Regions from separate parts of the Photobacterium kasasachensis genome, predicted to be linked through region 2. Evidence: predicted binding sites of a transcription regulator. Region 2 holds the regulator's gene; each other region holds the start of a gene.
What was found. The regulator PurR, encoded in region 2, represses purine synthesis genes. The targets are predictions, from matches to a motif close to TNANGNAAACGTTTNCNTNA.

Region 1: the regulator PurR is predicted to act here: its motif matches at 2,437-2,456, upstream of purM (phosphoribosylformylglycinamidine cyclo-ligase).
Region 3: the regulator PurR is predicted to act here: its motif matches at 1,698-1,717, upstream of pckA (phosphoenolpyruvate carboxykinase (ATP)).
Region 4: the regulator PurR is predicted to act here: its motif matches at 3,281-3,300, upstream of folD (bifunctional methylenetetrahydrofolate dehydrogenase/methenyltetrahydrofolate cyclohydrolase FolD).

What each region holds. Positions count from the first base shown of each region.
Region 1 covers NZ_JAKJSH010000031.1:14,920-20,791, forward strand. Annotated here, with positions in the region: gene L4D19_RS27800 (class II glutamine amidotransferase) at 1-597, shown strand, start outside; gene purN (phosphoribosylglycinamide formyltransferase) at 686-1,330, opposite strand; gene purM (phosphoribosylformylglycinamidine cyclo-ligase) at 1,335-2,375, opposite strand; gene upp (uracil phosphoribosyltransferase) at 2,572-3,198, shown strand; gene L4D19_RS27820 (uracil-xanthine permease family protein) at 3,338-4,588, opposite strand; gene L4D19_RS27825 (DUF2066 domain-containing protein) at 4,943-5,872, shown strand, end outside.
Region 2 covers NZ_JAKJSH010000012.1:145,459-151,330, reverse strand. Annotated here, with positions in the region: gene L4D19_RS17640 (FecCD family ABC transporter permease) at 1-841, shown strand, start outside; gene L4D19_RS17635 (heme ABC transporter ATP-binding protein) at 838-1,662, shown strand; gene purR (HTH-type transcriptional repressor PurR) at 1,987-2,994, shown strand; cyclic di-GMP riboswitch class I at 3,192-3,296, shown strand; gene L4D19_RS17625 (TfoX/Sxy family DNA transformation protein) at 3,424-4,014, shown strand; gene L4D19_RS17620 (hypothetical protein) at 4,289-4,681, shown strand; gene L4D19_RS17615 (carboxymuconolactone decarboxylase family protein) at 4,845-5,450, shown strand; gene L4D19_RS17610 (dihydrolipoyl dehydrogenase family protein) at 5,455-5,872, shown strand, end outside.
Region 3 covers NZ_JAKJSH010000022.1:21,076-26,947, forward strand. Annotated here, with positions in the region: gene hslR (ribosome-associated heat shock protein Hsp15) at 234-641, shown strand; gene hslO (Hsp33 family molecular chaperone HslO) at 668-1,546, shown strand; gene pckA (phosphoenolpyruvate carboxykinase (ATP)) at 1,866-3,497, shown strand; gene L4D19_RS24490 (AsmA family protein) at 3,647-5,617, shown strand; gene L4D19_RS24495 (bifunctional GNAT family N-acetyltransferase/hotdog fold thioesterase) at 5,572-5,872, opposite strand, start outside.
Region 4 covers NZ_JAKJSH010000008.1:319,437-325,308, forward strand. Annotated here, with positions in the region: gene L4D19_RS13320 (peptide MFS transporter) at 1-344, opposite strand, end outside; gene rfaH (transcription/translation regulatory transformer protein RfaH) at 757-1,254, shown strand; gene galU (UTP--glucose-1-phosphate uridylyltransferase GalU) at 1,342-2,250, shown strand; gene folD (bifunctional methylenetetrahydrofolate dehydrogenase/methenyltetrahydrofolate cyclohydrolase FolD) at 2,358-3,215, opposite strand; tRNA gene L4D19_RS13340 (tRNA-Arg) at 3,566-3,642, shown strand; gene L4D19_RS13345 (hypothetical protein) at 3,732-3,896, opposite strand; gene tig (trigger factor) at 4,399-5,706, shown strand; gene clpP (ATP-dependent Clp endopeptidase proteolytic subunit ClpP) at 5,814-5,872, shown strand, end outside.

The sequences.
Region 1 (5,872 bases), on a different contig from region 2:
GAACTGGTGCAGGAGTATCCGATAAAAAGCTGTGCCGTCGTTAGCCATATCCGTCAGGCCAACCGTGGTGGTGTCAGCCTCGAAAATACTCACCCGTTTACCCGGGAGCTATGGGGGCGCTATTGGACATTTGCTCACAATGGCCAGCTAACAGGCTATGAAAAGCTAGATACCGGACGCTTCAGGCCTGTTGGCGATACCGACAGTGAGATAGCCTTCTGCTGGCTGCTCAACCAGCTGGAGGCCAAGTTTCCTGATCTTCCGGAAGATATGGTCGCGGTTTACGACTATGTCGCGGTGTGCTGTGATCGCCTCAGGGAGCTGGGTGTCTATAATATGCTGCTTAGCAATGGCGAGTGCGTACTGACATATTGCACCAATAATCTGCATTGGATCACGCGCAGGGCACCGTTTGGCCAGGCCTCTTTGATTGACGAAGATGTCACTATCGACTTTCAGATGGAAACTACGCCAAATGATGTGGTTACGGTGATTGCCACTCAACCGCTGACTAATGACGAGAGCTGGCACAAAATGCAGCCGGGTGAATTTAGCGTATTCCACTACGGTGAGTTGATCCATAACCGAACGTTGTAGACATTGTTGTTTTAGTCATCTGTTTGCTAAATCAAAAACGCGACCACAAGGTCGCGTTTTTTATCGCTATGGTTTTATGCTGTATCGACTACTCTTCCGCGGCATAGCCATGCGGCGGCAGAGGGAGTCCGTCAAAAACAGCTTTGTCTTCAGCCATACAGACCCTGCCTTGCAAGAACCAGTTGGCTACCAGCGGATATATACGGTGCTCCTGCTCCTGGACCCGAGCCATGACCTCTTCAGCTGTATCAGTGTCAAAGATAGGCACCTTGGCCTGAAGGATCACCGGACCACCGTCTAACTCTTCGGTAACAAAATGCACACTGGTGCCGTGCTCCTTGTCACCTGCATCAATGGCCCGCTGATGGGTATGCAAGCCGGTGTACTTCGGCAGCAGCGAAGGGTGTACATTGAGCATCCGGCCCTGGTAGTGACGGACAAACTCATGGCTCAAAATACGCATGAACCCGGCTAGTATGACCAAATCTGGCTGGAAAGCATCAATGTGCTCTGCCAGAGCCCGGTCATACGTTTCACGGTCACTGTAGTCACTGGCTACGAGGTGTACGGTATCAATACCCGCCTGACGGGCCCGTTCCAGGCCATAGGCATCAGCCTTGTTTGATACCACAGCGGCAATGCGTGCATTTTGAATGATGCCGCTGTCACAGGCATCAATCATCGCCTGAAGGTTCGAGCCGCTCCCGGAAATCAGAACTACGATGCTTTTCATCGTCTTATTTAATCTCCACCTGCTCTTCACCGGCTTCGGCATCAGCAATTTCACCCAGAAGCCAGGCGTTTTCGCCTTCGGCTTTCAGGATGTCGATAGCCTGCTCGGCCTGTGCCTGTGGCAGGGCAATAACCAGGCCGACGCCACAGTTGAAGGTACGGTACATTTCGTAGGTTTCAACGTTGCCGGCTTCTTGCAGCCAGTTGAAGATGGCAGGCCATTCCCAGCTCTTGCCGTCAACAACGGCTTTCGTGCCTGCTGGCAATACGCGAGGGATATTTTCCCAGAAACCACCACCTGTGATATGAGAAATAGCGTGAATATTACAGCTTTCCATCATCTTCAGCGTGGATTTAACGTAGATCTTTGTTGGCTCAAGCAAGTGATCGGCCAGTGGTTTGCCATTAAGCTCTTTGCTTAGGTCGGCCTGAGAGACTTCAATGATCTTGCGGATCAGGGAGAAGCCGTTAGAGTGCGGACCGCTTGAGCCCACAGCGATAAGTGCATCGCCGGCTTTGACTTTGCTGCCGTCAATGATATCGGCCTTTTCGACGACACCGACACAGAAGCCCGCGACATCATAGTCTTCGCCGTGGTACATCCCCGGCATTTCCGCGGTTTCACCACCAATTAGGGCACAGCCAGACTGGATACAACCTTCGCCGATCCCCGCAACAACGGCTGCTGCGGTATCGACCTCAAGCTTGCCAGTCGCATAATAGTCCAGGAAGAACAGCGGCTCTCCCCCTTGCACAATCAGATCGTTGACGCACATGGCCACCAAATCGATACCGATTGTGTCATGCTTGTTCAGATCCATCGCCAAGCGAAGCTTGGTGCCCACACCGTCGGTTCCGGAAACCAATACCGGCTCTTTATACTTGGTCGGTAGCGAGCAGAGCGCGCCGAAGCCACCAATACCGCCCATGACCTCGGGACGGTGGGTGCGTTTTACCACCCCTTTAATACGATCAACCAATGCATTTCCCGCATCGATATCAACACCTGCATCTTTGTAACTAAGAGAAGAGTTATTGCCGCTCACAAGAGATCCCTCACCGCATTAAAGTAAAAAAGCGGGGGTATGATAACAGCAGTCAGGGCGGAAAGGGAAACGTTTGCGTCAATAAATCTCAGTGGCTATTTCCTAAGCAAACGAAACATCAACCCCTATCAGAGCACTCATGGTCTAGTGTATAATAATGCGATTTTTTTAAATTTTGTTTGCTTAGGAGTCAGAAATGAAAGTCGTTGAGGTTAAACACCCACTGGTAAAACATAAGATCGGTCTTATGCGCGAAGGCGACATCAGCACTAAGCGTTTTCGTGAGCTAGCAACGGAAGTAGGCAGCTTGCTGACGTATGAAGCGACTTCAGACTTCGAAACAGAAAAAGTTACCATTGAAGGCTGGAATGGTCCAGTTGAAATTGACCAAATTAAAGGTAAAAAGGTAACTGTTGTGCCAATTCTGCGTGCTGGCCTGGGTATGATGGACGGTGTTCTTGAGCATGTACCTAGCGCACGTATCAGCGTGGTCGGTATTTACCGTGATGAAGAAACCCTTGAGCCGGTTCCTTACTTCAACAAGCTGGCATCAAACATTGATGAGCGTATTGCACTGGTTGTCGATCCTATGCTGGCTACTGGTGGCTCAATGATTGCCACACTGGATCTGCTGAAAGAGCAGGGCTGTAAGCAGTTCAAAGTACTGGTTCTGGTTGCGGCTCCTGAAGGTATTGAAGCTCTGAAAAAAGCTCACCCAGACGTTGAGCTGTTCACAGCTGCAATCGATGAGAAGCTGAATGACAAGGGCTACATCGTTCCTGGTCTGGGCGATGCGGGTGACAAAATCTTCGGCACCAAATAATTTTATGCCCTAACGCTGAAACCGGACTGATGTCCGGTTTTTTTGTACCTGCCGGGCAGTGAGCAACTGCTGTAAAAAAGCGCCGATGGTTGATAACCACCGGCGCTTTTTCATGATTGGATATTGTCAGCAGCGCATGTTAGTTGGCTGTGTCTTCTATCTGAGCATTATCGACCACATGGTTTTCCCCCAGGTCGTCCGGCAGAACCAGATTCAGCAAGATAGCTACGATGCCGCACAGGCTGACTCCCTGCAGGCTGAACTCGCCGATGCCAAATGCCATACCACCAATGCCGAAGACCAGCGTGACAGCGACGATCACCAGGTTGCGGGCTTTGTGCAGGTCAACATTGTTTTTGATCAATGTGTTCAGGCCGACTGTGGCAATTGAACCGAACAGCAGGATCATGATACCGCCCATGACAGGAACCGGGATTGTCTGCAGTGCAGAACCTAGCTTGCCAACGAATGCCAGTACCAGTGCAGTTACCGCAGCCCAGGTCATAATCACAGGGTTAAATGCCTTGGTCAGCATCACCGCACCGGTCACTTCTGAGTAGGTGGTATTCGGTGGCGCGCCAAACATAGAGGCTGCAATGGTCGCAACCCCGTCACCAGCCATTGTGCGGTGCAGGCCGGGCTTTTTCAGGTAGTCCTTACCGGTTACGTTGGAGATAGCCAGCATATCACCGACGTGCTCTACCGCCGGGGCGATGGCGACCGGGATCATAAAGAGAATGGCGTTGATATTGAACTCCGGGAAAGTGAAGTTTGGCAGAGCCAGCCAGCTTGCCTGAGCAACCGGAGTAAAGTCGACAACACCAAATCCAAGGCTCACGCAGTAACCGGCGACAATCCCTCCCATGATAGGGATCAGCTTCAGGAATCCTTTGGCGAAAACGCTCAGTGCGATGGTTACCAGCAGAGAGATACTTGAAATCCACAGTGCTGCATTACCGTCAATGAGCTGAACGGCACCGTCCCCGGTTTTGCCCAAAGCCATGTTGACAGCTACAGGTGCCAGACCCAGGCCGATAACCATAATCACAGGTCCGACAACAACAGGCGGAAGGAGTTTATGAATAATACCTACCCCGCGGACTTTGATGACCGCGCCCATGCAGACATAGATAACCCCAGCCATCATCAGGCCGCCCATCGTACCGGGAACGCCCCAGGTCTGGACGCCGTACATAATAGGAGCAATAAAAGCAAAAGAGGAAGCAAGGAAGATAGGAACGGAACGTTTGGTGATGACTTGAAAGAGGAGGGTACCAATACCTGCGCCGAAGAGCGCAACACTAGGATCTAACCCCGTAAGCAACGGAACCAGAACCAACGCACCAAATGCAACGAATAGCATCTGTGCACCTTGTAGTACCTGCATCATTATACTTTTCCACCCTGTCTGAAAAAAAAATCGCGCAATGCTAGCACGGGTGTAATCGTTTGCCTATCTGCTTTTTGCTTAAGTTATCATTTGCAACAAAGTCTTGCTGCTTTTGTGATCTCTGGTTGATTTTGTTGTAATGATTACATTTGATGATGACTAAAAGCGTATTTATATAGCACCTTGGTACTGAGATATCGCCTAAATAAGTTGCTAGAACGGCACAAGGCAAGCGGAAGCGATAGTCAATCCAATAAATATCAGATAGTCTGGGATTTTGTGGCAGTTGCAGTTGCCGATACTGGCTCGTTCATTTTATGATCGGGGAATAACTAAGTGATTAATGAGTTTTCTATGTTGCGTTTTGCTCTACTACTGTTTGCTTTAATGGCCCTGCCGCTTAAAGCGGCAACGGTAACCAATTTATATCAGGCAGAGGTGGCGTTGCCTGACACGGATAAACAGTCGGAAAAAAAAGCCCGTGAGGAAGCGCTGGAGCAGGTACTGATTAAAGTGTCAGGCCAGAGCACAATTACTCAGAATGAGATTATTCGCAAGGCGCTGTCGAACAGCAGCCCGTATGTGAGCCAGTTTGGCTACGGTAGCCAAGATGGGCAGCAGACACTGGAGCTGACCTTCGACCGATCCCGGATCCGCAACCTGCTGACCCAGGCCAATGCCACGCTATGGAGCGAGCAGCGTCCGAGTGTGCTGGTCTGGATGGTGAATGATGCGAATCGTAGTCGTGACATCATCTGGGATCAGTCAGGAAACAGTTTCGAGCCGCAACTGAAAAATGCGGCGGATAACCGAGGCGTCCCGGTTATGATGCCGATCGGAGATTTTGAAGACGTAACGGCAATCAACATCCCGGATATCTGGGGCGGCTTTGTTCAGCCGATTGCCGGAGCAAGTGCCCGCTATCAGCCTGATGCTGTATTGGTTGTCCGAGTGCGCCAGCAGGCAGATAATAATGTCCAACTGGGCTGGCAACTGTTTGCCGACAAGCCAGAGTATCTAGTGTCATCGCAAGTTGCACCAGCAGAGGGCCGGGCGGCAGGCATATCAGCCGACGCGCTGACAGAGATGATGAATCAGGTTGCCGATCAGCTGGCAGGCAAATATGCCGTGCAGCTAGGAGGTGCCAGCGACGGCGAGTATGCGATTCAGGTTGCCAACATTCAGTCGACAGAAGATTTCTTTGCCCTGGAGCGTATGCTGACCAACCTGACCTCAGTGGCGTCGGTCAATGCCAGCAAGCTTAAAGGGGATACCGTGATCTTT
Region 2 (5,872 bases):
CCTGCTCTGTATCGCGATCGGCAGTATACTTGCGCTCTGCGGTGCAGTTATGCAAGGGCTTTTCCGCAACCCTCTGGCAGACCCCGGTATTATTGGTGTTTCAGGGGGGGCAAGCCTTGGCGCAGCACTTGCCATTGTTATCTTTGCACCTCTAGCGACATCATTTCCGCTGCTACTCACCATGGGAACCGTGCCGGTGTTCGCCTTTATTGGCGGCGCAGCCAGTACCTATCTGGTTTATCGGCTTGGTACCGATAAAAGCGGCACCTCTGTGACAATTATGCTGTTGGCAGGTGTCGCTATTGGTGCGTTATCCGGAGCCGGGCTTGGACTTATGAATTACTTTGCCGACGATCAGGCGCTCCGTGACTTATCACTGTGGTCGATGGGCTCGCTGGCTGGTGCCACCTGGCCGGGCATTACCCTCGCCTTTGTCACGCTTGCTGTATTGCTTCTGGCTTTTGACCGCCATGCCAATGCGCTAAACGCCTTTCTGTTAGGGGAAGGCGAAGCCAGGCATATGGGCGTGAATGTACAGAGGCTAAAGCGGCTGCTTATTTTGCTCTGTGCCGCCGGCGTCGGTGTCACCGTCTCGTTAACCGGCGTCATCGGATTTATCGGCCTCATCATTCCGCACCTTTGCAGAATGCTTACTGGGCCAAACCACAAAACCCTGCTGCCGCTATCGGCGCTACTCGGTGCCCTGATCCTGCTTATTGCTGATATGCTGGCAAGAGTTGTCGCCACTCCGGCTGAATTACCTGTCGGGATCATCTCCGCGATTCTCGGCGCACCATTCTTTATTCTCCTCCTTATCAGACAAAAGGGGAAAATGTCATGAAGGTTTCACCGAATAACCCTCAAGCTGCTATCGAAGCCAAGGGCTTGCACCTGTCCCTAGGCGGAAAAACATTACTGGATGACTTCAACATCACAATTGCCAGTGGTGAGCTGACGGCGCTATTGGGCCCAAATGGCGCGGGCAAGAGTACGCTACTCAAAGTCCTGTGCGGCGAAGTTGATGCAGGGGGAGACATCGAATTCTTCGACAAGCCGCGGGCTGAATTTAAACCAGAACATCTTGCCAAGCATCTGGGTGTCCTACCACAACACAGTAATTTAACTTTCGCTTTTACTGCACAAGAAGTAGTGGAGCTCGGCTGCATCCCCCTTCAAATCCCGAATGCTGAAACCCAGCAAATTGCCCGGGAGAAGATGCAGGTTGTCGATGTGCTCTCGCTAAAAGATCGGCTCTACCCCACCCTTTCAGGGGGGGAAAAGCAACGGGTACATTTTGCACGTGTACTCACCCAGCTCAGTCAGGCGGGTAAACAATGTATACTAATGCTCGACGAACCCACCTCGGCGCTTGATCTTGCCCATCAGCACCGAACACTTCAGGTAGCTCGTGAGTTGGCTCGCACCGGAGCCGCAGTTATTGTTGTTATCCACGATCTCAATTTGGCTGCGCAGTATGCTGATCGCCTGGTCATCATCAATGAGGGGAGAATCCAGGCAGATGGCTCCCCCTGGCAAGCCCTAACCAGTGAAACGATCAGCAGAGTTTACAGCTGGCCTGTGCACATCACAGCACATCCGACAGATAATTATCCGGTAGTCATATCTTCTGGTATAGCTACAGTCTACTCGGAAGCTATCTGAATCGGATATGCATCTAATTGGTGTAAAATCGCATTGAGTTTGTTGATATCTATCAAGAATTTCAAGGTTGGGATACAGAAACGTTGCACTGTGCGCTACACTCAGTAGAATGTGAACGCAAGCGATTACACAATGAAACGCCCCGTAAGGCAAGAGAACAAAGCCGCTCGTGAATGAAGCGGCTTTTTGGCGTTTTAGACGCTGTACCAAACAGACTAATTATCTAATGCAGTCAGATAATTACTCTGTTTGGTACTATTGATTACAAGTGATTATGAAACGGTCGGTTCTGACCTCTGATCTTAAATTATTAGAAGAATAAATATGGCAACGATTAAAGATGTTGCACGTATGGCTGGTGTATCAACGACAACAGTATCTCACGTGATCAACAAAACACGCTTTGTTGCGGAAGCAACACAGAAAAAAGTATTAGCGGCTGTAGATGAATTAAATTACGCACCAAGTGCTGTTGCACGAAGCCTCAAGTGCAATACTACCCGTACTATCGGTATGCTGGTTACCAAATCGACTAACCCTTTCTTTGCCGAGGTTGTACATGGTGTGGAAGAGTATTGCTATGGTGAAGGCTATACGCTGATCTTATGTAATACCGAAGGCAACCTTGAAAAACAACGCGATTACCTGCGCATGCTGGCAGAAAAGCGTGTTGATGGCCTGCTGGTCATGTGCTCTGATCTTGACGAAAAACTCCTCGAACTACTTGAGCGCAAGAAAGATCTGCCTATGGTGATCATGGATTGGGGTCCGGAAAGCCCGCACACAGACAAAATCCAGGACAACGCCGAGCTCGGTGGTTATGTTGCGACAAAATACTTCATTGAACACGGTCATACCCACATTGGCTGCTTGTCTGGCCACCCGGATAAATCAACATGTCGTGAGCGTCTGAAGGGCTTCTATAAAGCAATGGACGAAGCCAAGCTTGATGTCAATGAAAACTGGCTACTTGAAGGTGACTTCGAGTGTGAATCTGCTGTTATTGCCGCTAACAAATTCATTGCCATGGAAGATCGCCCAACAGCGATTTTCTGCTTCAATGATATTATGGCAATGGCGCTGATCAGTACCTTTGAGCAGGCGGGTATACGGGTTCCTGATGATATCTCTATCATCGGTTACGACAACATCGATCTGGCTCCTTATTTCTCGCCACCTCTTACCACAATCCACCAGCCTAAGCGTCGATTGGGTAAAACAGCGATTGAAATCCTGATGGAACGCGTTAAAGATAAAGAGCACGAACGACGTATCTTTGAGATGGCACCGGAGCTTGTTGTACGCAAATCAGTAAAAGACCTGAACGCGTAAATGGCATCTCCCGCCCCTTCAAAAAAACCGATATCTGATATCGGTTTTTTTTTGTCATTAACTCTTTTTTTGCTGTAAATATTTTAAGGCATTTATGCTGCTCTCATCCCATAACCGGGATCTATTACTTGAAGCAAGATCACACTTTTCAGAATGGGAGCAAGTTCAAAAATATTATCTGAGATATTCTTAAAAAGTCACGAACAAGGCAAACCATCCGAAAGGATGGGACGCAAAGCTTCCGGCCTAAAAGTGGTTAGTTTATCAATAACTAAGTTGCTTATGGTAGCGGGGTTGCCGATGGATCTAGCAATAAGTGATGTCATGAATCCTGACATTTTCCTGACATAACTTTTTTGTGAAATTTGCTAATCTGAAATCCTCGCTCTGTTGTTAGGTGACTCAAGATATTTTTCACCGAGAAGAAGCATGGACAAACCAGTACTTAAAGAATCACTACGATTATTCAATTGTTTCGAGAATGTAAAATCTCGCTCGATGTTTGGCGGTTTTGGTATATTCGCGGGTGAAACCATGTTTGCACTTGTGGTAAACGATAAGTTGCACCTCCGAGCTAATGCCGACAATGAAGAAGAATTTAAGCAGGCAGGTTTAACTCCTTACGTTTATAAAAAACGCGGGTTCCCTGTTGTGACCAAGCATTACGCTATTCCGCAGGAATGGTGGGATGAACCTGGAAAAATTCTTTGCCAAGCAAAGCGTTCCTTTACTGCCGCTAAACAGGATAAAGAAACCAAAAGCAAATCAGGTCCTAGTCGTATAAAAGATTTACCGAACCTACGTTTAGCTAACGAACGTATGCTGAAAAAGGCCGGTATTACGACAGTTGAAGAGCTCTTTGAAGCCGGTGCGCTCAATGCCTATAAAGCATTGCAGCAAACCCATCAAGAGTCGGTAAATATCGAGTTGCTATGGGCCCTTGAGGGTGCAGTTAGCGGCCAGCATTGGTCGGTAATTACTAAGCAGCGTCGTTCAGAACTTCTTTCTGAATTACCGTAAACAACCTAATAGATATTTATAAAAAGAGGTGCTAAGCACCTCTTTTTTTATTTGCTATTTTCAGCATATCCAACTAATAGAAATAAAAATATACGCATAGCCACTTATGCATAATTATTTTATTACCACTTTTTTGCTCCCCCTAATGACAATTTTTTGTCATATAACGTCAAATATTGATACCTCTCACAAAGCTGTTCATAAAAGCATCAATATCCTTTTCATCAATATTGTCATTAGTAGAATTGGGCTGTCATTCTAGCAGGAGGTTGTCATGCACTGTTCCAAGCCTTTTCCTGGACAAGCAGACCAGATGTTCAAAGACAAGTTTTGCAAGTGGCCCAAGCTTATGCGTGCCTTGGTGATCATTAGCTTATTTCCACCCGCTGCTGCCTTGTTTATGGTTACCCGACAACTGGCACCAATAGACGCACTTGATGACACCCTGTCGCTGACGATTGGCTTTAATGTCATATTGCTGCTTTGGGGCATATTGCTGAAAATACGCTCCAGAAAATACTGGTATCGCAACTACCATATCGGCAAAACAATGGCCTTGGCTGTCATGCCGCTTATCGCATCCGGCTATATATTGTTACAACAGCCTGAAGTGCCGAGTATGGCCAAACAACAAAAGAGCCAAACCGTTTACATTTCACTCAACTAATCGAAATTAAAGATTTTTTCCTAGTTTTTTGAAATTAATTTGCCCTTTATTCGGTCTCTGTCTCATACCAATCTCGTATTTTGTTTGATCATTGCATCTACCAGATTGATATACTCGTTGTAGCATAAAGTTATAACCAGACAGGCATTATTAAGGGGCTCATGTGCGTATTCCAGCCAAACAACACTATTCTTTACTTATCAAGCCATTGCTTTGGCTACAGAAACGCCACTACGGTAATGTACTAAACCCCGCTCTGCTTTGGGGACGCCGCCCTACTCTATTCTGGCTTGTGGCTGGCTTTTTTGGCTACCTGGACCGAAAATCATCACCTGTTACGCCAGTTACGCGTTCTTTGGTCTGCGTGCGTGTATCGCAACTCAATGACTGCGAATTTTGCGTTGATGCCAATGGCATGAAGCTAGCCGAACGTTGCGACTCTGTCGAAAAAATCAAAGCACTCGCCAACTGGCAGGTTAGTGATCTTTTCGAACCACAGGAGCGTGCCGTGCTCGCCTATGTTGAAGCCATTACCATCACAGGCCAACGTGTCGATGAAGAAATGATCGCACAACTGAAACAATGGTATGACGATGATGCCATTGTCGAACTCACCGCCTTGATTTCATTCCAGAACCTGTCTGCAAAATTTAACACGGCCCTTGATGTACCGAAACAAGGATTCTGTTCGCTACCGATTCAGCCAAACGAGATCCAACAACCGGCAGAACAGCCAATTGCCTCTCCTTCGGACGACGATAAAAGGTAAAGTCATGGATAGAAAAAAACTACTGTTACTGGCAGCATTAGCCAGCCTTATTGGCCTATGGTTTGCCCTCGATCTGGGACAATACTTTACGCTTGAACAAGCGAAGGCCCAGCAAATTGCACTGCAAGACACCATTGCCCAGCAGCCGCTACTATCAAGCGCGGTCTATTTTGTCCTGTACGTTATTGTTACAGCCCTGTCGCTACCTGGGGCAGCTATTATGACGCTGCTCGGCGCGGCTCTATTTGGATTCTGGTGGAGCCTGCTGCTGGTTTCCTTTGCCAGTACGATAGGCGCAACACTGGCTTTCCTTTTCAGCCGCTTCATTTTACGCGACTGGGTTCAGAGCAAGTTTGGTCACCGCCTGGCGCCAATTAACGCCGGGATTGCCAAAGACGGTCCTATTTACCTCTTTACTCTGC
Region 3 (5,872 bases), on a different contig from region 2:
TATCAATAGAATACCCGTTAGTGAAGAAAACGGCAGTAATTTGCTCTCAAAAAGGTTCAATATACCAAAACAAATCACGGAAAAAATACATCTAGTTTCAATAGACTAGCTATTATGAGCGATTTATTCTCCATTTGCTGTTGAAAATACGATCTCATATCACCATTTAGTAGAGCTGACGCTGTTATTGCATTGTGGTATTTTTAGCGCCCGTTGTGGGTAAGGAGCACGTTATGGGACAGCAATCACCAGATTCCGGCACCCTCCAGGTACGCCTCGATAAATGGCTGTGGGCCGCCCGGTTTTACAAAACCCGCTCAATCGCCCGTAACATGATTGACGGCGGCAAAGTGCACTATAACGGCCAGCGCTCCAAGCCAAGCAAATTAGTCGAGGTCGGGGCGGAAATTCGCCTGAGACAGGGCAGCGATGAAAAAACCATCATCATAACCAAACTGTCCGACAACCGCCGGGGCGCTCCCGAAGCACAAACGCTTTACCAGGAAACCGCTGAAAGTATCAAACAGCGTGAACAGCATGCCCAAATGCGCAAGCTCAATGCCTTCGGCAGCCCGAGCCCTGACAAGCGTCCTGATAAAAAGCAGCGACGCAATATAATTAAGTTTAAGAGCAGTAACTAAATTTTACCTGCTGGAGTATATAAAAGATGACAAACGATAGTCTGTACCGTTACCTGTTTGACGGTGTATCTGTACGTGGTGAACTTGTTCAGCTGAACGAGACATATCAGCAAATCATTTCCAGCAAGGAATACCCGGCTCCGGTCCAGACACTGCTGGGTGAACTGCTTGTCGCCACCAGCCTGCTAACCGCAACGCTGAAGTTCGAAGGCTCTATTACCGTCCAGCTTCAGGGCGACGGCCCGGTGAAGCTGGCTGTGATCAACGGTGATCACGATCAGAAACTGCGTGGCGTGGCGCGCTGGGATGGTGACGTTCCGGCAACCGGCAATATTCATGATCTTATGGGCAAGGGCCATCTGGTCATTACCATCACACCGAACAAGGGTGAACGCTACCAGGGCGTTGTCGGCCTGGAAGGTGACAGCCTGGCACACTGCCTGGAAGGCTACTTCGAAAGCTCGGAGCAATTGAAAACTCGCATCTGGCTGCGTACCGGTGAGGTTGAAGGCCAGCCAAAAGCGGCTGGCATGCTGTTGCAGGTTCTTCCTGACGGCCAGGGCAGCGACGAAGACTTCAAGCACCTGGAACAATTGACCGAAACCGTGAAGAACGAAGAGCTGTTCACACTTGAGGCCCAGGACGTCCTTTACCGCCTTTACCACCAGGAAACTGTCCAGTTGTTCGAGCCGCAAGAAGTGGCGTTCCACTGCGGCTGTTCTCGCGAGCGTAGCGCCTCGGCGATCTGCTCGATTGAGCGTAGCGAAGTCGATCGCATTGTTGCCGAGGAAGGCAAGGTATCACTGCACTGTGACTACTGCGGCACCAGCTATGACTTTGACAGCATTGACGTAGCAGCACTGTTCGATAACTCACCAGAAAGCAAAAGCAATCAGGTGCATTAATTATCATCTCGCATTAACTCTGAAAGTTAGTTACAAGAGCCGGATTTATTCCGGCTTTTTTTTTAACTGAAGCACACTTTTTCCCGCTCAACTGAAATTCAATAACACGCTAACTCCCGCTTTTTTCAAGAGAAATATTAATTTTGGGAGCTAGCGCAAACGTTTCACATCACTGTAAAATACACACCTACAATTTCCCTATAACTTTTACTTAGTCGTAACTTTTCAATGGTTAATTTTTGATAAACCTCCCTGAATTACCCCTTTAGGGTTGCTAGCATGGTCAACAGTTAAACAACATCTTACCCAAGGAGCACCTATGACTGTCATGAACGTCGAAAAAAAGGTTGCAAAAAATATGGATCTATCTAAATACGGTATCAAAAATGTTACAGAAATAGTTCGTAACCCGTCTTACGAAGTTCTGTTCGAAGAGGAGACCAAACCAGAGCTGGAAGGATATGAAAGAGGTATCGTAACAGAGCTGGGCGCCGTTTCTGTTGACACAGGTATTTTCACTGGCCGCTCGCCAAAAGATAAATTCATAGTCAAAGATGACACCACCAAAGATACCCTATGGTGGGCAGACCAAGGCAAGAACGATAATAAGAGCATTGGTCTGGAAGCGTGGAACGATCTGAAAGAACTTGTCACCGGTCAGCTTTCTGGCAAACGCCTGTTTGTGATTGACGGTTTCTGTGGTGCCAACCCTGATACCCGACTATGCATCCGTGTTATCACCGAAGTTGCCTGGCAGGCACACTTCGTGAAAAACATGTTTATCCGCCCAAGCGAGGAAGAGCTGGAAAGTTTCGAGCCTGACTTCGTTGTCATGAACGGAGCGAAGTGCACAAACCAGAAATGGGAAGAGCACGAAATGAATTCTGAAAACTTTACTGTTTTCAACCTGACCGAGAAAATGCAGCTGATTGGCGGTACCTGGTACGGCGGCGAAATGAAGAAAGGTATGTTCGCCATGATGAACTACTTCCTGCCGCTGAAAGACATCGCTTCTATGCACTGCTCTGCCAACATGGGTGAAAATGGCGATGTTGCTGTCTTCTTCGGCCTGTCTGGTACCGGTAAAACAACCCTGTCTACCGATCCTAAGCGCGCCCTGATCGGTGATGACGAGCACGGCTGGGATGACAACGGCGTATTCAACTTCGAAGGCGGCTGCTACGCGAAAACTATCAACCTGTCTAAAGAAGCTGAGCCAGACATCTACAATGCGATCCGCCGTGATGCCCTGCTAGAGAACGTTACCGTTCGTGCCGATGGTGCAATCGACTTCGATGACAACTCGAAGACGGAAAATACGCGCGTTTCTTACCCGATCTACCACATTGAAAATATCGTCAAGCCGGTGTCTAAAGGCGGCCATGCCAACAAGGTGATCTTCCTGTCTGCGGATGCATTCGGGGTACTGCCTCCGGTATCCAAGCTGACTCCGGAGCAAACCAAGTACCACTTCCTGTCTGGCTTTACAGCCAAGCTGGCTGGTACTGAGCGTGGTATCACCGAGCCGACGCCAACCTTCTCGGCCTGTTTCGGTAATGCCTTCCTGACGCTGCATCCAACCAAGTATGCCGAAGTACTGGTTAAGCGTATGGAAGCCGCTGGCGCCGAAGCATACCTGGTCAACACTGGCTGGAACGGTACTGGCAAGCGTATCTCGATTCAGGATACCCGCGGTATTATCGATGCTATCCTTGACGGTTCTATCGATACGGCCGAAACCAAGCATGTGCCAATCTTCAACCTGGAAGTACCGACTGCACTGCCAGGTGTTGATCCGGCAATCCTTGACCCTCGCGATACCTACACTGATCCACTTCAGTGGGAGAGCAAGGCGAAAGATCTGGCCGAGCGCTTTATCAATAACTTCGACAAGTACACTGATAATGACGAAGGCGCAGCATTGGTTGCCGCCGGCCCGCAGCTAGACTAATCCAGGGCTAGTGCCCGACACCTCAAGCCCCTCTTTCGAGGGGCTTGTTTTTTATCTGGACTAAAGTAACCACCTGAAAATTACTGATATCTCCGACTTGCAGTACGCACATTTTTCCGTCAATCTGAGCGTAACCATAGGAGGGTTCAATGCGTCTAGTCGGGAAACTTATTGCTACCTTTATCGTCTTGTTGCTGCTTGCCCTGACGATATTGCTCACCCTGCTGCACACCCAGTACACAACGGCGATTATCCGCTACGGCATCAACACCCTCAGCCCCTATGCGTTCGACGCGCGCCACATTCACTACACCATTACCGAGCCCTGGCGCCTTACGATAGAACAACCTAATTTAAGCTTGGGACAGGAGCCTTCTTTTCACGCCGAACAGGTGGATCTGTGGCTCACCCCCACCGAGCTGCTATCTCCCGGCTGGGCGTTTGATTCAATTTTGGTCGCAGGGCTTCGCCTGTCGCCGGAAACACCGCTACCCAACTTGCCGGCAATCCGAACCAACCGTCTGGCACTCACCGATGTCGATCTCGCTACCCCTGAACTGACCCTGAAAGAAGCCCAGCTACAACTGGATCACTGGCACAGCCAGCCTCAATCATGGGGAAGCTTCAGCGGAGACATCCAACTGTCAGCTACACAGGCTCGCTGGCAACAAGTAGTGTTGAAGAATGTGCTGCTTGACGGAACACGCAGCGATCAGAACTGGAAAATGCACGGATTTTCCTTTGACTGGCATCAGGCCAGCCTTAGCGGTCAGGCTGAATATCAGTCCAAGGCAGATACCAGCTCCCTGGTACTGCACCAACTAACCGTGTCCGGTTTGCAGCTCCAGGACGGCAAGCAGATTGCCACCCTTAAGTCACAGTTTGAACAGTTAATCTCACCATCTACCACCATTGATATTCGACGGCTCGATATTCTCGACAGCAGTATTGAGCTGGCAGACTACACCATCAACAGCGGCAACCTATCGCTGCATAACTGGCATTGGCCGACCAGCCAGTGGCAACAGCACGACGCTTATCTTTCTTTGGGTGCCAGCACTGTTCGCTGGAAAAATACCGTTCTCGACGACCCGCTGGCCGAACTGACCTTTTCTCCGCAGCAAATCAACATTGAAGGCATGTCAGCCAGGCTCCTCGACGGTTATGTCCAGACTGATGGGACTATCACCCCCGACACGCTAGCCCTTAACCAGCTAACCATCAACAGCATCAGGTGGTTTCTCCCCGAGCAATGGCTTACTGAGCTAACAGCACACAGCCGCTACTTCGACAATATTAGCCTGACAAGCCTTGATATCGGCTATGCCCAGCTTACCGCTCCCCACTCTCAGCTTCCCTTCCAGCTATCAGGGATCAATGCTAGCGGTCACGATCTGGTGCTCAAGCGAAGGGGAAAGGCGGGGCTATGGCAGGGCAAGCTGCATGCCAGTGCCGGCTTTGCCAGCATCAACAGCATAACTATGGTCGAACCCTTGATAGAAATGAACAGTCAGGCAGGCCAATGGCAGCTGACAAAACTGCTGATCCCATTTCGTAACGGATTGCTCGAAGCCAAGGCGACACTGGATCTTCACCGCGATGGCCAGCCGTGGCAACTTGCACTGACTGCCGACAGCATACCTGCCAGTATCTTGCCGAAATGGCTCCGACTTCCTCTTCCGGTCAGTGGAGCTATGGACATCGGCCTGACCGCCAGTGGCCTGGCCCAGCATGCTACCGGATTGGCCTATAGTCTTGACGGGGAACTCAACGGGGAGCTGCGCCAGCTACAGCTCGACAAACAGACAACCGCCCAGCTCTGGCAACAATGGAGCCAACGTAGCATCTCGGCATCAAGCCAGCATAAGACAGAAGAACACAGCCCGCTGACTGCCTCCTCCCTGTCGGTCACTGCCGACCGGGGGCGGATCACCGTCGAACCTGTGGTTGTAAAAGGCGAGGACTTCGCCGCCACCTTGCAGGGTCACTGGGATCTGGCCCAGCCGGACAAGCAATTGATCCAACTCCAGGCGACACAGGGCTGCAAGGTGCTCAGCCGGGACTGGCGCGGCGATCAGCAACAGCTGTCGCTGTCACCCTGCGACGGCAACAGCATATAGGTACCGGTAAAGGTTGAGGCTAGCTGCTCGCCACTGTACACGTTGACTTCGACCACCACCCGGCCTTTCCGGCCACTGGCCAACCGGTCCAGATCACCACGCAGGCTCTCGACCGAGGTCACTGCACGCGGGCGCTCCTTGACCGGGGCGACATAGCGGATATGGCTATCCGCCAGCACAATATCGGCAGCCAGCTTGCGCTCTTTCAGCAACATCCAGACAAAACCCCAGCCGGACAGCGTTGCCATGGTAAAG
Region 4 (5,872 bases), on a different contig from region 2:
ACTGAGTGCGGGTCGACCATGCTATTTGGTAGTGCCAGGGTGAATTGGCCGAGAGCCATCAGGATACCACCAATAATGATGGAGCGGCGCTGGCCTAGGAAGTTATCGGCAATCCATCCACCAATTAGAGGAGTGATGTAGACGAGACCGGTGTAGATGCCGTAGAGGTTGAGTGCGTCTTGAGTCGACCAGCCAAGGCCACCGTTGATGGTTTTATCTGTCAGATAAAGTACCAAAATCGCGCGCATGGCATAGTAAGAAAATCGTTCCCATAGTTCTGTACCAAACAGTAGAAACAAACCTTTAGGGTGGCCAAGCAATGTACCACTTCTCAGATTGCTCATAATTATTCTCTGTGTTGAATTGTATGTGTGATTGCAAATTCGGCTCTTTTTATAAAGCACAAACTTTTAAACTGCAAATTTTCACATTTGCAGAACAAATGAAAAACAATGTAAACCTTTGATTTGTCAGTGGTTGCATATGATTTGGTCAAAAATGAAATCTCAGATTTACACAGCTTGTTTGGTGTTTTATTTGGCCTTTTCTCTTTGGGTTGGTGGGTTGTTTTAATTTTTACTTTATTGTTGGTGCTTAATGTTGCATTTTTGTGTTTTTAATGGTTGTTACAATTATCACGGGCTTGAGGAGAGGATTTGATGTGAAATCAACCGCTTTGGAATAAGTTGTTCTTTGTTTATCAGTACTTATAATTTAGGGAGTGTTTCAGTTGGCGTGAATTAGGCTAAGAGAATTATGAAAGATTGGTACCTCCTATATTGTAAGCGTAGCGAGCAGGAGCGCGCAGTGATCAATCTTGATCGTCAAGGTGTTGAGTGTTACTACCCTCAGGTGACAGTGCAAAAAATTGTCAGGGGCAAGCGAACGGAATGTTCCGAACCTCTGTTTCCGGGTTATATGTTTGTTTATTTCGACCCGGAAGAGATCAGCTATACCACCATCCGCTCAACACGCGGAGTGGCTAGCTTTATTCGCCAGGGTGCTAAGCCCCAGACCGTTCAGCCGGACTTGATCTACGGTTTGATGATGAACGAAGACAGTGAAGAGCATCAGGTGAAACTGTCAAGTTTACCTCAGCCAGGTGAAAGCCTGAAGTTGACCCAGGGGCAGTTCAAGGGTATTGAAGCCATTTACCAGGAGCCTGATGGCGAGAAACGTTCGTTTATGCTGATTAACCTGCTGGGTAAGCCGGTGAAAGTTAGTGTTCAAAATGAAGATATTGTGAAGAAATAACTGGCAGTGTTTACTGCCAGAGACAGTGTCGATAGTTTAACCACAGTTTGTTATAGTTTGCCCGATTATTGATTAATGGAATTAAGAATGTCTAATACCTCCCCTGTTCGTAAAGCGGTGATCCCTGTCGCCGGTCTCGGTACGCGTATGTTGCCTGCGACCAAGGCGATCCCGAAAGAAATGCTGCCAATCGTCGACAAGCCGCTGATCCAATATGTAGTGAATGAGTGTGTGGCGGCTGGTATCAAAGAGATTGTGCTGGTTACTCACTCATCAAAAAACTCGATTGAGAACCATTTTGATACTTCTTTTGAGCTGGAAGCAACGCTTGAAAAGCGTGTTAAGCGTCAGTTGCTTGATGAAGTACAGAGCATTTGTCCTAAAGATGTCACGATTATGCATGTCCGTCAGGGACAGGCAAAAGGTCTGGGCCATGCTGTCCTTTGTGCCCATCCGCTGGTGGGAGACGAGCCGTTTGCCGTTGTTTTGCCTGATGTTATTTTGGATGATGCGGCCAGCGATCTGCGCAAGGAAAATATGGCAGCGATGGTATCGGCATTTAATGAGACCGAGGTGAGCCAGGTCATGGTTGAGCCGGTGCCAATGTCAGAGGTGTCGAGCTATGGTGTGGCTGATATCAATGGTTCTGAGCTGAACCCGGGTGAATCTGCGCCAATGACCAAAGTTGTTGAAAAGCCGGATCAGGAAGAAGCACCGTCAAACCTGGCAATCGTCGGCCGCTATGTATTGCCGGCAGAAATTTGGGGCCTGCTTGAAAGAACGCCTGTTGGTGCCGGTGATGAAATTCAGTTGACTGATGCCATTGATATGCTGATGGAAACCAAGCAAGTCAATGCTTTTCATATGTCGGGAAAGAGCCATGATTGCGGAAGCAAGCTAGGCTACATGCAGGCGTTTGTTGAGTATGGTCTTCGTCATGAAGCTCTTGGTGAAGATTTTAAAGCTTATCTGAAAGACGTAGCCAAAACGCTCTAAGTAGCGATTTTCAGGACAAACAGGTTCTAGACTCAAAAAGCGAGAGGTTTACATCTCTCGCTTTTCTTTATATTTAACTAACGTATCTCGAAACTTTTCCTAGACCCTTAGTCCGAATGATACTGCTCACAGGCGAGCAGGGTATTTTCAATCAATGTGGCTACTGTCATTGGGCCGACACCTCCTGGGACCGGAGTAATGTGGCGGGCTTTCTCACGGGCGATATCGTATTCAACATCACCGACTAGTTTGCCGCTGTCTAGTCGGTTGATACCGACATCTATGATGGTTGCGCCTTCTTTGATCCACTCGCCCGGAATAAAGTTAGGTTTGCCGACGGCGATAATCAGGATATCGGCCTGGCGAACATGCTGCTCCAAGTTTTTGGTAAAGCGGTGGCAGGTTGTTGTTGTGGCGCCTGCAAGCAGCAGCTCAAGGGTCATCGGACGGCCGACAATGTTGGATGCACCGACAATAACGGCGTGCTTACCACGAACGGCGATGTTGTATCGTTCAAGCAATGTCATTACGCCTTTGGGGGTGCAGGAGCGGAGCTTAGGAATACGCTGACACAGACGGCCGACATTGTACGGGTGGAAGCCATCAACATCTTTATCCGGATCGATTTGCTCAATGACCTTGGTGGTATCTATACCAGCAGGCAAAGGTAACTGAACTAGGATGCCGTCGATTTCTTTATCATTATTGAGTTCATCGATCAGAGCCAGCAGCTCAGTCTCGGATGTTGCAGCCGGCAGGTCAAATGATTTAGAAATAAAGCCGACTTCATCACAGGCTTTACGCTTACTGCCGACATAAATTTGCGATGCCGGATCCTGTCCAACAAGCACAACGGCTAAACCAGGGGCACGCAAACCCGCATCCACTCGTGCTTTAACACGGGCAGCAACTTCTTGTCGAACGGTCTGGGAGATGAGTTTTCCATCAATAATTTGAGCGGCCATGATTATCCTTTGGGCTGTAGTTAACGGAGCTTTCACATTGTCGCAAAGAATGTGACTAAGATCCACAGCGCAAACGTTTGCCTTATTCCTTTTTACGCAATAAACATGCCTTTATTTCACAAACACATGGTTGAAGCAAAATCGACGGACTTAGGCGTGTAATTGAATAGGCTTTTTGCTAGAGGCGTGTTGAGAGCTGCAATAAAGGTAGTTAATTACTGAAATTAATACAAATTGTTGTTACTTTGAGCACTTGGTCGGAAGGGAGGCGAAATTCGGAGAAAAAGCGTTGACGTGACAGTCAGGGGACGTATAATCCCGTCCCGTAACTTATCGTTACATATCATGATGCGCCCTTAGCTCAGTTGGATAGAGCACGTGCCTTCTAAGCATGTGGTCGCAGGTTCGAATCCTGCAGGGCGCGCCATTTCCTTTCTTGATTTATCTCCTCGCGTTCCGATTTAGTAAGTTCACTCTTTGTCTGAGAATCTTTTACTGCGCATTACTGATGTATCACTATCGGATGACTCGCCCGGAATTGTTACCGGTTTTTCCTGTGCCGCCTTGGTGGTGTGCAGGTTGTCCGCCAATCTCCTGAATCAATAGTGCTTGTAGTGCAGCTATTTCTCTTGGGTTTGATGGGTGCCAGGAAGCAATGACCTTCGCTTTATTCCTTTTCATATCGATATCCTTTTCTGTTAGTGCTAACTCACATGATATCTCTGATGGTTTGCACCTATTGTGCTCGTTGTTGCTTATTTAGAATCTTTTTGATCATTTCATTTGAAGGGGCCACTTAGTAGTGCTCCAGCCTGAACATAAAATCGGCATTCATGAGGCATTTGGCGCTGATATTCCAATTCTTTGTCAAAAAAACAGAAAAGGTAGGGAGATTTTTACAGTTTCTCCTTGAAAATGGATTTTTTGCCCCTATCTTGTGTGAAAGGTTTGATTGCGGTTGGGCTGACTCGTCTCGACGACAGCGCTTCAGCTCGCTATAATACCGCGTTTTAATTTCTGGCTTCGTGGCTTTAAGGCCAAATAGATACAGAAATTATCAGAATTAAGGCGTTATGGTTTTTGCCTTGTCGTAAGCCATAACACGAAAGGATGCCACCGTCAGCATATGACTGATCGGCAACATCACTCAGAGAATGCTGAGTAAGTTTTGAGGTTAAATAAAATGCAAGTTACCGTTGAAACCACTGAAGGCCTAGAACGCCATCTAACTATCACAGTTCCTGCTGCTAACATTGAAGATGCAGTAACAGCTGAACTGAAGAAAATTGCTAAGAATCGTCGTTTCGATGGTTTCCGTCCAGGTAAAGCTCCGTTGAAAATGGTTGCTCGTATGTTTGGCGCTTCAGTTCGTCAAGACATCCTTGGTGAAGTGATGCAGCGTCACTACATCGAAGCAATTGTTAAAGAAAAAATCAACCCAGCAGGCGCGCCTACTTTCACTCCAGTTGAAATCGCTGAAGGTAAAGATCTAGTATTCAAAGCGTCTTTCGAAGTATTCCCAGAGATCGAACTAGCGGGTCTAGACAAGATCACTGTTGAAAAGCCAGCAGTAGAAGTTAAAGACGAAGACGTTGAGACTATGCTGGATACGCTACGCAAGCAGCAGGCAACTTGGTCTGAAGTTGAAGAAGCAGCAGTTGCAGACAGCCGCGTAACAATCGACTTCACCGGTTCTGTAGAAGGCGAAGAATTCGAAGGCGGTAAAGCAGAAGGCTTCGCTCTTGCAATGGGCCAGGGCCGTATGATCCCAGGTTTCGAAGACGGTATCGTTGGTAAGAAAGCGGGCGACGAGTTCACTGTAGAAGTGACTTTCCCTGAAGAATACCACGCTGAGAACCTAAAAGGTAAAGCGGCGTCTTTCGTAATCAAACTACACAAAGTTGAAGCGCAGGAACTACCTGAGCTAACTGAAGAGTTTGTTTCTAAGTTCGGTGTTGAAGACGGTTCTGTAGACGGTCTGAAAGCCGAAGTTCGTAAGAACATGGAGCGCGAGCTTAAGCAAGCGGTTAAAGGTCGTATCAAAGACCAGGTTCTTAACGGCCTAATCGAGCAGAACGACATCAACGTTCCTGCAGCGCTTATCGACCAGGAAATCAACGTTCTACGCCAGCAGGCAACTCAGCGCTTCGGCGGTGATGCTGCAAATGCACCTGAACTACCACGTGAACTCTTCGAAGAGCAGGCTAAGCGTCGTGTAGTAGTTGGTCTGCTTCTAGGCGAAGTGATCAAGTCAGAAGAGCTGAAAGCGGATGACGAGCGCGTTAAAGCGCTTATCTCTGAAATGGCTTCTGCATACGAAGATCCAACAGAAGTTGTTTCTTACTACGAGCAGAACGAGCAGATGATGAACAACATGCGCAACGTTGCTCTGGAAGAGCAGGCGATTGACGCACTTCTAGCTAAAGCACAGGTTTCTGACAAAGAAGTTAGCTTCAACGAGCTAATGAACCAGCAGCAGCCTGCAGCTTAATTTGCTGAAATTACTGTAGAGATTTGACTTTGTTTCAAATCTTCTGCTAACAATGGTCCGTGTGAGAGTAATTTCATTCGGGCCATTTATTTTAGGGAAATAACGTTATGAGCTACCAAGACAACAACGCCATGTCGCCAATTATGAACGCGCTGGTACCTATGGT